Regions from separate parts of the Arthrobacter arnarulunnguaqae genome, predicted to be linked through region 1. Evidence: riboswitches for the same ligand, from Rfam matches in the RefSeq annotation. Region 1 holds a riboswitch; each other region holds the start of a gene.
What was found. Region 1 has a riboswitch for S-adenosylmethionine ahead of ACHAAJ_RS10225 (flavin reductase family protein). Riboswitches for the same ligand answer to the same signal wherever they lie in the genome.
Positions count from the first base shown of each region.

Region 2: another riboswitch for S-adenosylmethionine. It lies ahead of ACHAAJ_RS14490 (OsmC family protein); the one in region 1 lies ahead of ACHAAJ_RS10225 (flavin reductase family protein).
Region 3: another riboswitch for S-adenosylmethionine. It lies ahead of ACHAAJ_RS00295 (bifunctional o-acetylhomoserine/o-acetylserine sulfhydrylase); the one in region 1 lies ahead of ACHAAJ_RS10225 (flavin reductase family protein).

Region 1 covers NZ_JBIMER010000009.1:79,547-82,807, reverse strand. The annotation lists partial or broken gene ACHAAJ_RS10235 (DUF1801 domain-containing protein) at 106-393, shown strand; gene ACHAAJ_RS10230 (hypothetical protein) at 422-868, shown strand; gene ACHAAJ_RS10225 (flavin reductase family protein) at 906-1,412, opposite strand; SAM riboswitch class IV at 1,428-1,543, opposite strand; gene rplI (50S ribosomal protein L9) at 1,691-2,143, opposite strand; gene rpsR (30S ribosomal protein S18) at 2,159-2,398, opposite strand; gene ACHAAJ_RS10210 (single-stranded DNA-binding protein) at 2,462-3,046, opposite strand; gene rpsF (30S ribosomal protein S6) at 3,088-3,261, opposite strand, start outside.
Region 2 covers NZ_JBIMER010000023.1:21,712-24,972, reverse strand. The annotation lists gene ACHAAJ_RS14500 (alpha/beta fold hydrolase) at 1-192, opposite strand, end outside; gene ACHAAJ_RS14495 (VOC family protein) at 446-862, opposite strand; SAM riboswitch class IV at 1,061-1,176, shown strand; gene ACHAAJ_RS14490 (OsmC family protein) at 1,213-1,761, shown strand; gene ACHAAJ_RS14485 (aldo/keto reductase) at 1,771-2,730, opposite strand; gene ACHAAJ_RS14480 (hypothetical protein) at 2,815-2,937, opposite strand; partial or broken gene ACHAAJ_RS14475 (NADPH-dependent FMN reductase) at 2,969-3,193, opposite strand.
Region 3 covers NZ_JBIMER010000001.1:75,587-78,847, reverse strand. The annotation lists gene metX (homoserine O-acetyltransferase MetX) at 1-84, opposite strand, end outside; gene ACHAAJ_RS00295 (bifunctional o-acetylhomoserine/o-acetylserine sulfhydrylase) at 162-1,505, opposite strand; SAM riboswitch class IV at 1,580-1,697, opposite strand; gene ACHAAJ_RS00290 (VOC family protein) at 1,833-2,474, shown strand; gene ACHAAJ_RS00285 (CPBP family intramembrane glutamic endopeptidase) at 2,572-3,261, opposite strand, start outside.

The DNA of each region.
Region 1 (3,261 bases):
AGAGAGCCCCTCTGGCCGCGAACGGTCCTTGTGGCCCGTCTGGGGCACTGCGATACTGTGCGCATGACCGAAGCCAAGACGAAACCGCGCCACGGGGATCCGGCCGGCTTCGGCGCCTACCACTACCGCTACGCGTCCGGTCGCGAGGGCGACGCGTGCGCCGTCGGATTCTCACCCCGGGGCGCCGGGCTCTCGCTGTACGGACTGACGTACGGCTCCGACGCCGCAGCGCTCCTGCCGCGACTCGGCAAGCACCGGACCGGGGCCGCCTGCCTCTACGTCAACAAGCTCGACGACGTCGACCTCCGCGTCCTCGCGGAACTAACCGCCGCGGGATACCGTCACGTCATGGCCGAACTCCACGCCGGCGGCACGGCACCCCAAACCACCTAGCGGCCCGCCCGCCACAAAGGAGCACACGATGTTCGGAATGAGCCCTCCGGAGCTGTTGATCACGGTTCTGGTCGCCGGGGCCCTGGTCTGGCTCCTGGTGGCCTCCATCGCCAACAGGCCACGAAACCAGACCAACGAGGAGGACGACTACATTGCGCGCCTGAACGCGGCGGCGGCGGAGCAGCAGCGGCAGGAGACGGAGCGCGCCGACAGGATCCGGCGGGCCACCGTGGAACGCTCAACGGCCGCCGCCAGGGCTTCCTCCGGCCGCACCGGCCAGGGCGCTTCGTACGCCGCGAGCCGCGCGGCCAGTGCGCAACACCCTCCCGGAGGGACACCGGATCCCGCCTATCTGGAGACACTGCAACTGATCCGCGCGGGCAAGACGGTGGAGGCGATCCGCAAGGTACGCCGGGACACGGGCGCGTCTCTGGGCGAGGCCACGAAGGTCGTCAATTCCATGCGCTCCGCCTGACCGCGCCAACGCGGCCGGGACGGCTTATCACGGCGGTTTAAACGAGCGCGGATTCCTGCAGCTTGCGGAATTCGGACCCGTGGAAGACCAGCGGTTCGTTTACGTCGCCGTGGGACTCGTGCCCGTGTACGCGCAGGATCACCACGTCGTGGTCGCCGGCGGATACTTCCTGTTCCACGCTGCAATCCAGCCAGAGGGCTGCGTCGTCCAGGAAGAGCGCACCCTCCTCGGTGGTTTCGATCTTGAGTCCCGCGAAACGGTCCCCGTCGCGGGAAGCAATCTGTCGGCAGACACCCTCGTGGAGTTCCCCCAGAACGGACACGCCGATCCGCGCGGCGCCGCGCACGATCGGCCAGGTCCGGGAGGTCTTTTGGACGGCGAACATGACGAGCGGTGGATCCAACGAGACGCCCACGGTGAAGGACGAGGCGACGATGCCCTGCGGCTTTCCGTCCACCGTGGCGCACAGAGCGGCGATCCCGGAGGGGAAGCGGGCGAACGAGTTGCGTAGCGAGTCCGGCTGGAGTCTTCCTGTCAGCGGCATGGTGTTCCTTCGCGTGCTCGGCACTTGCCGCTCCGGGGCATCCGGGCGGCCGAATCATCACCTGGAGCACCCCACTACCGAAAGAGGGTTGCCGTCCAACGAGCCAGGGCTTCGCGTTGGCGCTCTTGATTCACCCACAACGCTAGGCCGGACGGAGGGACGGGGTCAAAGACCCACGCAACATTTCGCAAGGAGACGCGGAAGGGCCCCGCCAACAGGCGGGGCCCTTCCGTGTTCAAGCACTCGTTCGGACGGGACGGATCCCGCCGCGTACGTGACTACTTTGCCGCGACGACCTGCAGGTCGAGCGTGGCGGAGACGTCCTCGTGCAGTCGCACGGTCGCCTGGTAGTTGCCGGTCGACTTGATGTGCTCCGGCATTTCAACCTTGCGCTTGTCGATGGCACCGAGACCGGCGGCCTGGACCGCCTTGGCGATGTCCTCGGCCTTGACGGTTCCGAACAGACGGCCGGAAGCACCGGCCTTGACGGTCACCTTGACCGGCTTGGCGGACAGCGCAGCAGCAAGCTGCTGCGCGTCTTCCAAGTTGGCAACGGCGCGGGCGGCACGGCCGGCCTTGATGGACTCGACCTGCTTCTCGCCACCCTTGGTCCAGGTCAGGGCGAAACCGCGGGGAAGAAGGTAGTTACGGGCGTAACCGTTCTTCACCTCGACAATGTCGCCTGCGGCACCGAGTCCGGTGACTTCGTGGGTCAGAATGAGCTTTGCCATGTTGGTATCCCTTCCTTAGCCGCGGCCAGCGCCGGAGTAAGGCAGCAGGGCAACTTCGCGCGCGTTCTTGATGGCCTGGGCGATCTTGCGCTGCTCCTGGACGGAGACGCCGGTCACGCGACGGGCACGGATCTTTCCGCGGTCGGAGATGAACTTGCGCAGCAATGCGACGTCCTTGTAGTCGATGACCTTGACGTCAGCGGCCTTCAGGGGGTTGGACTTTGGTTTGGGCTTACGGAGTTCAGCCTTAGCCATCGTGGAGCTCCTTTGATCTAGTGGAGCCCGCAGAAAGGTTCTGCGGGATGGTGAATATGGTGTTTAGAAAGGCGGTTCGTCAGAGCCGGGGTTGCTGCCCCAGCCACCACCGCCGCCGCCGGAGGACGACGAGGAGGACGCCCACGGGTCTTCCGCCGGGGCGCTCCAGTTTCCACCGGAGTTGCCGCCCGCGTTGCCGCCGGAGTTGCCGCCGCCGAATCCGCCCGAGTTGCCGGCGTTGCCGCCGCCGAACCCGCCGGAGTTGCCGCCGCCACCGCCGGAGCGCTGGGTGCGGGCGACCTTGGCAGAGGCGTAGCGCAGCGAGGGGCCGATTTCATCGACCTCAAGCTCGGTGACCGTGCGCTTTTCGCCTTCCTTGGTTTCGTAGGAACGCGACTTCAGCCGACCCTGGGCGACGACTCGCATGCCCTTGGTCAGCGTCTCGGCGACATTTTCGGCAGCTTCGCGCCACACCGATGCGCGGAGGAACAGCGTTTCGCCGTCCTTCCACTCGTTGGTCTGGCGGTCGAAGGTCCGCGGGGTGGAAGCGATGGTGAAGTTCGCCACCGCCGAACCCGACGGAGTGAAACGAAGCTCCGGGTCACTGGTGAGATTACCGATGACCGTGATGATGGTCTCGCCTGCCATGGTGCCTCCTGTTGTCGGTCTCTACGTAAAGGAAACGCAGACTACTCTGCGGTGACCTTCTGCTCTTCCGGACGGGTGATCTTGGTGCGCAGGATGGTCTCGTTCAGAGACAGCTGGCGGTCAAGTTCCGCGGAAGTCGCCGGGGTGGCGGTGAAGTTGACGACGGCGTAGATCGCTTCGGTCTTCTTCTGGATTTCGTAGGCCAGACGACGGCG
Region 2 (3,261 bases), on a different contig from region 1:
AATCTCCGGGAGATTCAGCCACCAGTTCGCGGCCGCGGTGACGCCGGTGCCGGAGCCGTGGAGGAAGAGGATCGGGGTGCCCTCGCCGAGCTCGTGGTAGTGGGTGACCTCGCCGGGAGCGGTCTCGAGCCACTTGTCCTCGAGGCCGAAGAACTTGTCCGTGGTGTAGTCGGGAATCTGAACTGTGGTCATGGCGCACTCCTGTTGCTCGTCGTCGCGCAGAGGTCCTCGCGGACCCGCGGCCTGGGTGGGGCGGCCCCGCGCACGCGCAGGGTTCCCCTCCCTGACAAGCCTAGGGACGCGCGACCCTCTGGCCACGGGACCGTTCCGGCAGGCGGCACAAAGGCAACGGCACGACGGCGGTCCGCTCTGCGCCAGGACGTCGTGGACGTCCCAGCCCGGGCACGGCGACGGCGTCGTCCAGCTCCGCTGCAGACCGCGGGCGTCAGCCCCGCCGGCCTGCGATGTTGACCATCCAGCCGATCCCGAACCGGTCCGTGCACATCCCGAAGCTGTCGCCCCACGGCGCCACCGCGAGGGGCTCGATGATGGTTCCGCCGTCAACAAGCTTGTCCCAGTAACCGCGCAATTCCGCCTCGTCGCCGCCGCTCAGGGACACGGAAAACCCCTTCGGGGTGTTGTACTCCATGGCGTTGGGCGTGTCCGAACCCATGAGTGTCAGCCCGTTGGCTCCCGTCACCTGGCCGTGCATGATCTTTTCCTTTTCGGCCGGTTCCTCACTGGCCTGGAAGTCGCCGAATGTGTTCAGCACGAGTTCGCCGCCGAAGACGCCGTGGTAGAACTCCAGCGCGTCGCGGGCGTTGTCCTTGAAGCCGAGGTACGGGTTGAGCGTCGTCGCCATTTTTGTGCCACTCCTCGGAGATGAATGCGTCCGGGCACCTGGGCAACTGCCGGAGCCGACTGAAGGCTCCCATTATGCTCCGGCACGGCCGCTTAGGCGAGGGCCGCCGCAGCCGCCCGCGTCGACATGTTTCGGCGCGTTGCGGTTCGTGACGAAACCCTTGAACCACCCCGCCATCCCCCGTCAGACTCGTCGGAGAATCAAGAGTTCCAACCACGGGCCCTGGCCGGTTGGACGGCAACCCTCCCGCTGTAGCGGGGTGCCCCAGGTGAGGATTCGACGCCGGCCCGGCTTGGGCGGCGTAAGTATGGCGACGTGCCTGGCATGCGCCACGACACCAAGGATCGATCATGACCCAGACTTCCCTGCAGGACCTGAACGAGGTTCGCGCCGCGCGGCTCGACGACGCCGGAGCCTTCTGGTCCGGCAAAATCGCCGCCGACGCCGCGAACGCCCGCCTGACGTATGGCGCACGGGGGGCCGGCGAGGGCTCGGTGGCCACGCGCATCACGACCGGAGGACATGAGTTCACCGTCGACGAGCCTGCCGGGCTGGCCGGCGACAACGCGGCGGCGAGCCCGGTGGAATACGCGCTCGGCGCCTTGGCATCCTGCCAGGTGGTGGTCTACAGGCTGTACGCCCACCAGCTCGGCATCCGGGTCGACGACATCACGATCGACGCCGAGGGAGACCTCGACGTGCGGGGTCTCTTCGGCGCCGATGCAACGGTCCGGCCGGGCTTTTCCGCGGTTCGCCTGCGCGTAGTCATCACCGGACCGGAATCGCAGGAGCGCTACGACGAACTGCGGCGGACCGTCGACGAACGCTGCCCGGTGCTGGACCTGTTCGCCAACCCGACGCCGGTGGAGATCGAGGTGGCCGCGAACCCAGCCGGATAGGGCAAGGGGCTACGGCAGCGGGCGTCCGCGGGCCGCGGTCCAGAGGGCGTACCAGTCGTCGGAGGCCATGGCCTCGGCGACACGTTCGGCGTCGGCGCAGGCCGCGATGCGTCCGGGGTTCGACGTGCCGACGACGGGACGGATGTTCGCGGGGTGGCGCATCAGCCAGCCCAGCACGACGGACTCCGGCGCGCAATCCAGGCGTTGCGCCAGGGCGGCGACCATGCGGGAAGCGGCCGCGTCCGCAGGTTCCGTCCCGGCGCCGTCGGCCGGCCGTCCGCTGTAGCGACCCTGCGCCAGCGGACCCCAGGCCTGGAGCTCGACGCCGTTGGCCGCGCAGTATTCGAGCGCACCGTGCGGGAAACAGACGTCCGCGCCCTCGGCGTGGTTGACGAGGACGCCCGCCTCCAACCAGCCGAGCCGGTGCAGGCTCATCTCCAACTGGTTGACGGCCAGCGGCTCGTCGAGGGCGGACTGCAGCGCGCCCATCTGCTCGGCGGACATGTTCGAGACGCCCAACCGCAACACCTTCCCGGCGGCCTTGAGGTCGGCGTAGGCGCCGGCGATTTCCGCCGGCGTGGCCAGCGGGTCCGGCCGGTGGACGAGCAGCGTGTCCACGCGGTCCGTGCCGAGGCGCCGCAGGCTGTCCTCGACCCGGGCCGCGATGGTCCCGGCGGACGCGTCGTAGCGGCCGGGAGTGTCCGGCGTGCCCAGCACTATCCCGCACTTGGTCTGCAGGTGGAGTTGGTCGCGAAGCTCGGGGCGTTCGGCCAGGACGCGGCCGAACACCTCCTCCGACTTGCCGTTGCGGTAGATGTCAGCGTGGTCGAACACCGTGATGCCGGCCTCCAGCGCGGCGTCGACGGCGCGGTGCGCCTCGAACACGTCGGCTGCCTCGAGCGGTCCGGCGCCCCAACCCCCGCCCAGGCCCATGCATCCAAAGATCAGGCGGGATGCGGCTTCGTGCATGCTGGTGCTCCTTCGGTAGGTGGACTCACAGCGTACGACGCCGGTGCGCGCCGGCGCCTGCGCCAGCGCCGACGCTCGGGGCTACTAGCGGGAGCCGGGATCGTCGTCCCCGAAGACCTCCGGCTTGAAGGTGATGTAGGCCTCCGGCGCGTTGAGCTGCGGCGCGTCGAGGAAGCTCAGGACGCTGCGCATCGACGACTGCATCACGGCCGTGCCGATCCCGCCCGGCGATGCACCGATGATACCGGTGGGCTTGCGCGAAAGAGTTGCTGCCCCACGGGCGGGAACCCCAGTCGATCGCGTTCTTCAGCGCGCCGGGGATGGACCGGTTGTACTCGGGGGACACGATGAGGATTCCGCCCGAGCCCTCAATCGCTGCCTTGAGCTCCTTACCGGCCACCGGGAAGTCGGCGTCGAAGTCCGGGTTGTAGAGGGGAAGGTCGGCAATGGGGATCTCGAGCACAGCGATCCGCACCCGGCTAGATTTCAATTTCGTCAACACTCCAACAAGTCTTGACAAGATCCGTCACT
Region 3 (3,261 bases), on a different contig from region 1:
GTTCAACCGGCCCCACGTTTCGTATCCGATGACGAGCTCGGGCAGCCAGCCGCCCGTCTCGAAATCGAAGGCGCCGGTGCGCAGGGTCCGCGGAACGCCGTCGGTCCGCGGACCGACGGCGTTCGGAGCGGCGCGCTCCGACGTCGCGTTGAAGTCGAGGGTCACCGGGCCGCCTGCAGGTCCGAGGGCGCGGCCCGGCGGACGGCGTCGAACCCGGCCAACAGGTCGGCGATGATGTCATCGACGTGCTCCAAGCCGACCGACAACCGCACCAGCCCGGGAGTGACCCCGGCGGCGGCCCGCTCGGCCTCGCCCAACTGCGCGTGGGTCGTCGACGCCGGGTGGATGACCAGCGAACGGACGTCGCCGATGTTGGCCACGTTGGAGTGCAGTTCCAGCCCGTCGACGAAGGCCTGTCCCGCTTCCGCGCCGCCCTCCAGGTCGAACGCGACGATCGCGCCGGTGCCGCGCGGTCCGTACTTGCGCCCCCGTTCGAACCACGGGCTCGACGGCAGGCCGGCGAAGGCCACGGAGCGGACGGACTCCCGCGCCTGAAGCCATTCGGCGACCTTCTGCGCGTTGGAGACGTGGCGCTCCATACGCAGGCTCAGCGTTTCCAGGCCCTGGGCGATCAGGAACGCGTTCAGCGGGGCCGCCGCGGAACCGAGGTCCCGCAGCAGTTGGACGCGGGCCTTCAGGATGTAGGCCAGGTTGGCTCCGAGGGCGCCGCCGACGCCGAGGTCGCGGGCGAACACCAACCCGTTGTAGGACTCGTCCGGCGTGTTGAACGTCGGGAACCGCTCGGGGTCCCGCGCGAAGTCGAAGTTGCCGGAGTCCACGATCACACCGGCGATCGCGGTTCCGTGCCCGCCGAGGTACTTGGTGGCCGAGTGCACAACGATGTCCGCGCCCCATTCGATGGGGCGGATCAGGTACGGAGTCGCCAGCGTGTTGTCCACGATGAGCGGGACGCCGGCCTCGTGGGCCGCGGCGGCGAGGCCCTCGATGTCCAGCACGTCCTGACGGGGATTCGAAACCACCTCGCCGAAGAAGGCCTTGGTGTTCGGCCGGACCGCCGCGCGCCAGTGTTCGAGGTTGTCGGGATCCTCGACGAACGTCGTCTCGATGCCCAATCGACGCAGCGTGTGCTTGAACAGGTTCTGCGTCCCGCCGTAGAGGCTCGGGCTGGCCACGATGTGGTCGCCCGACTCGGCGACGTTCAGGATCGCGAAGGTCGTGGCGGCCTGGCCGGAGGCCAGGAGGAGAGCGCCGACGCCGCCCTCGAGGTCGGCGATGCGGTTTTCCACGGCCTCGGCCGTGGGATTGCCGATGCGCGTGTAGATGGGCGCGAGTTCCTGTAGCGCGAACCGCGCCGCCGCGCTCTCCGCGCTCGGGAAGACGAACGACGTCGTCTGGTAGATCGGCAGGGCGCGCGCCCCGGTTGCCGCGTCGGGTGTTTGTCCCGCGTGGATCTGGCGCGTCTCAAAGGACCAGTTGGTGGACATTGTGGTGCTCCTCTTTCGTCTGAGGGGCCGCACCAAACGGAGTTGCCACACGGAGTGTGACGCCGCCCGGAACCGACCCGCGCTTGCCCCGCGCCACGCTTGGCGCCGAGCCCGGTCCTCACCCGGGGCACCCCACCGCGAGTGGAGGGTTGCCGGCCAGCAAACCGGGGTTTCGCGCTGGCACTCATGACCTGTAGAACAGTTTCGCGGATGCCGCCGCGCCCCGCAAGCGACGCCCGGCGAATATGACGGGGTTTGACACAGCCTTCGGCTCAAGTAAGGACAACCTAAGTCGAGACGCACCTCACAAAGTGCCATCATGGGCACATGAGGTTGGACCACGTTTCATACGCTTGCGGACAGGATGGGTTGGCGGCCACCGCCGACCGCATCAAAGACACTCTGGGGATCGAGTCCGTCAAGGGCGGCGTGCATCCCCGGTTCGGCACACGGAATGTCATTTTCCCGTTGCTGAACAACCAATACCTGGAGGTCGTCGAGGTGCTCGCGCACCCGGCCTCTGACAAGGCTCCGTTCGGCCAGGCCGTGCGTGCGCGGTCGGAAATGGGCGGAGGATGGATGGGCTGGTGCGTCGCCGTCGACGACCTGGCCCCCTTCGAGGAGCGGCTCGGCCGGTCCTCGGTTCCCGGGAACCGGAAGTTCCCGGACGGCCAGGAACTGACGTGGCAGCAGATCGGCATCAAGGGGCTCATCGCGGACCCGCAGGTGCCCTACATGTTGCGCTGGGACGACGGAACCGAGAACCTGCACCCGTCTCGCGCGCTGGAGCCGGTGGGGCGGATCTCCCGGATCAGCATCGCCGGCTCCAGGGAGCGGGTGCGCGAATGGCTGGGAACGCCGGAGCAGAGCCCCCTGGAGGGAGTGGACGTCGAGTGGCAGGCGCCCAACGGGACGCCGGGCATCATGTCCGTGACCTTCGAGACCCCCAAGGGATCGATCACGCTGTAGCGGGACGGGACCTTGCGGACAGGACCGCGGGACACGAAGTGCGGGCCGGACATCCGCTGTCCGGCCCGCGCCGCTTAACCGAGGTGAACTGCTTGAGCTAGGTGCCCAGCCCGATCGCCGGTCCGATCAGCGCGTAGCCGACGAACCCGGCCGTATCGAGCAACGCGTGGGCGATGACCAGGGGCATTACCCGGCGGTACTTGAGGTACAACCACCCGAAGACCAGCCCCATCAGGAAGTTCCCCACGAACGGGCCGAAACCCTGGTAGAGGTGGTAGCTTCCGCGCAGGATCGCGCTGGCGACCACCACGGCCCACGGGCCCCACGCCAGACGGCGCAACCTGTCGAAGAGGTAGCCGACGGCCACCGTTTCCTCGAGGAGGCCGTGGCGCACCGCGGACAGCACCAGGACCGGTATGGTCCACCAGTAGGGTTCCAGGGCGGACGGCACGATGGCCGTGGTCGCCCCCAAAGCCCGGCCCGCGGCGTAGACGCCCAGCGTTCCCGCGCCGATCACGGCGAACAGCCCGAAACCCCACCCCAGATCGCGCCAAGGCCTCCGGAAGTCCAGACCCATGGCCCGGAACCCATTGGTTCCCGCTTGGGCAAATAGGAAGAAAACCAGCGCCACGGGGACCAGGGCGAACACGATGTCCAACATTTGGTAAGTCAGGTCGAAGAGGGGACGCTCGCTCAGCGGGTTGTTCATGCTGGTCGTCTGCCCGCCCAGCGGGGCCCGGCTCAACTTGTCCAGGAGGCTGACCGCGGCGTAGACCGCGGACTGTCC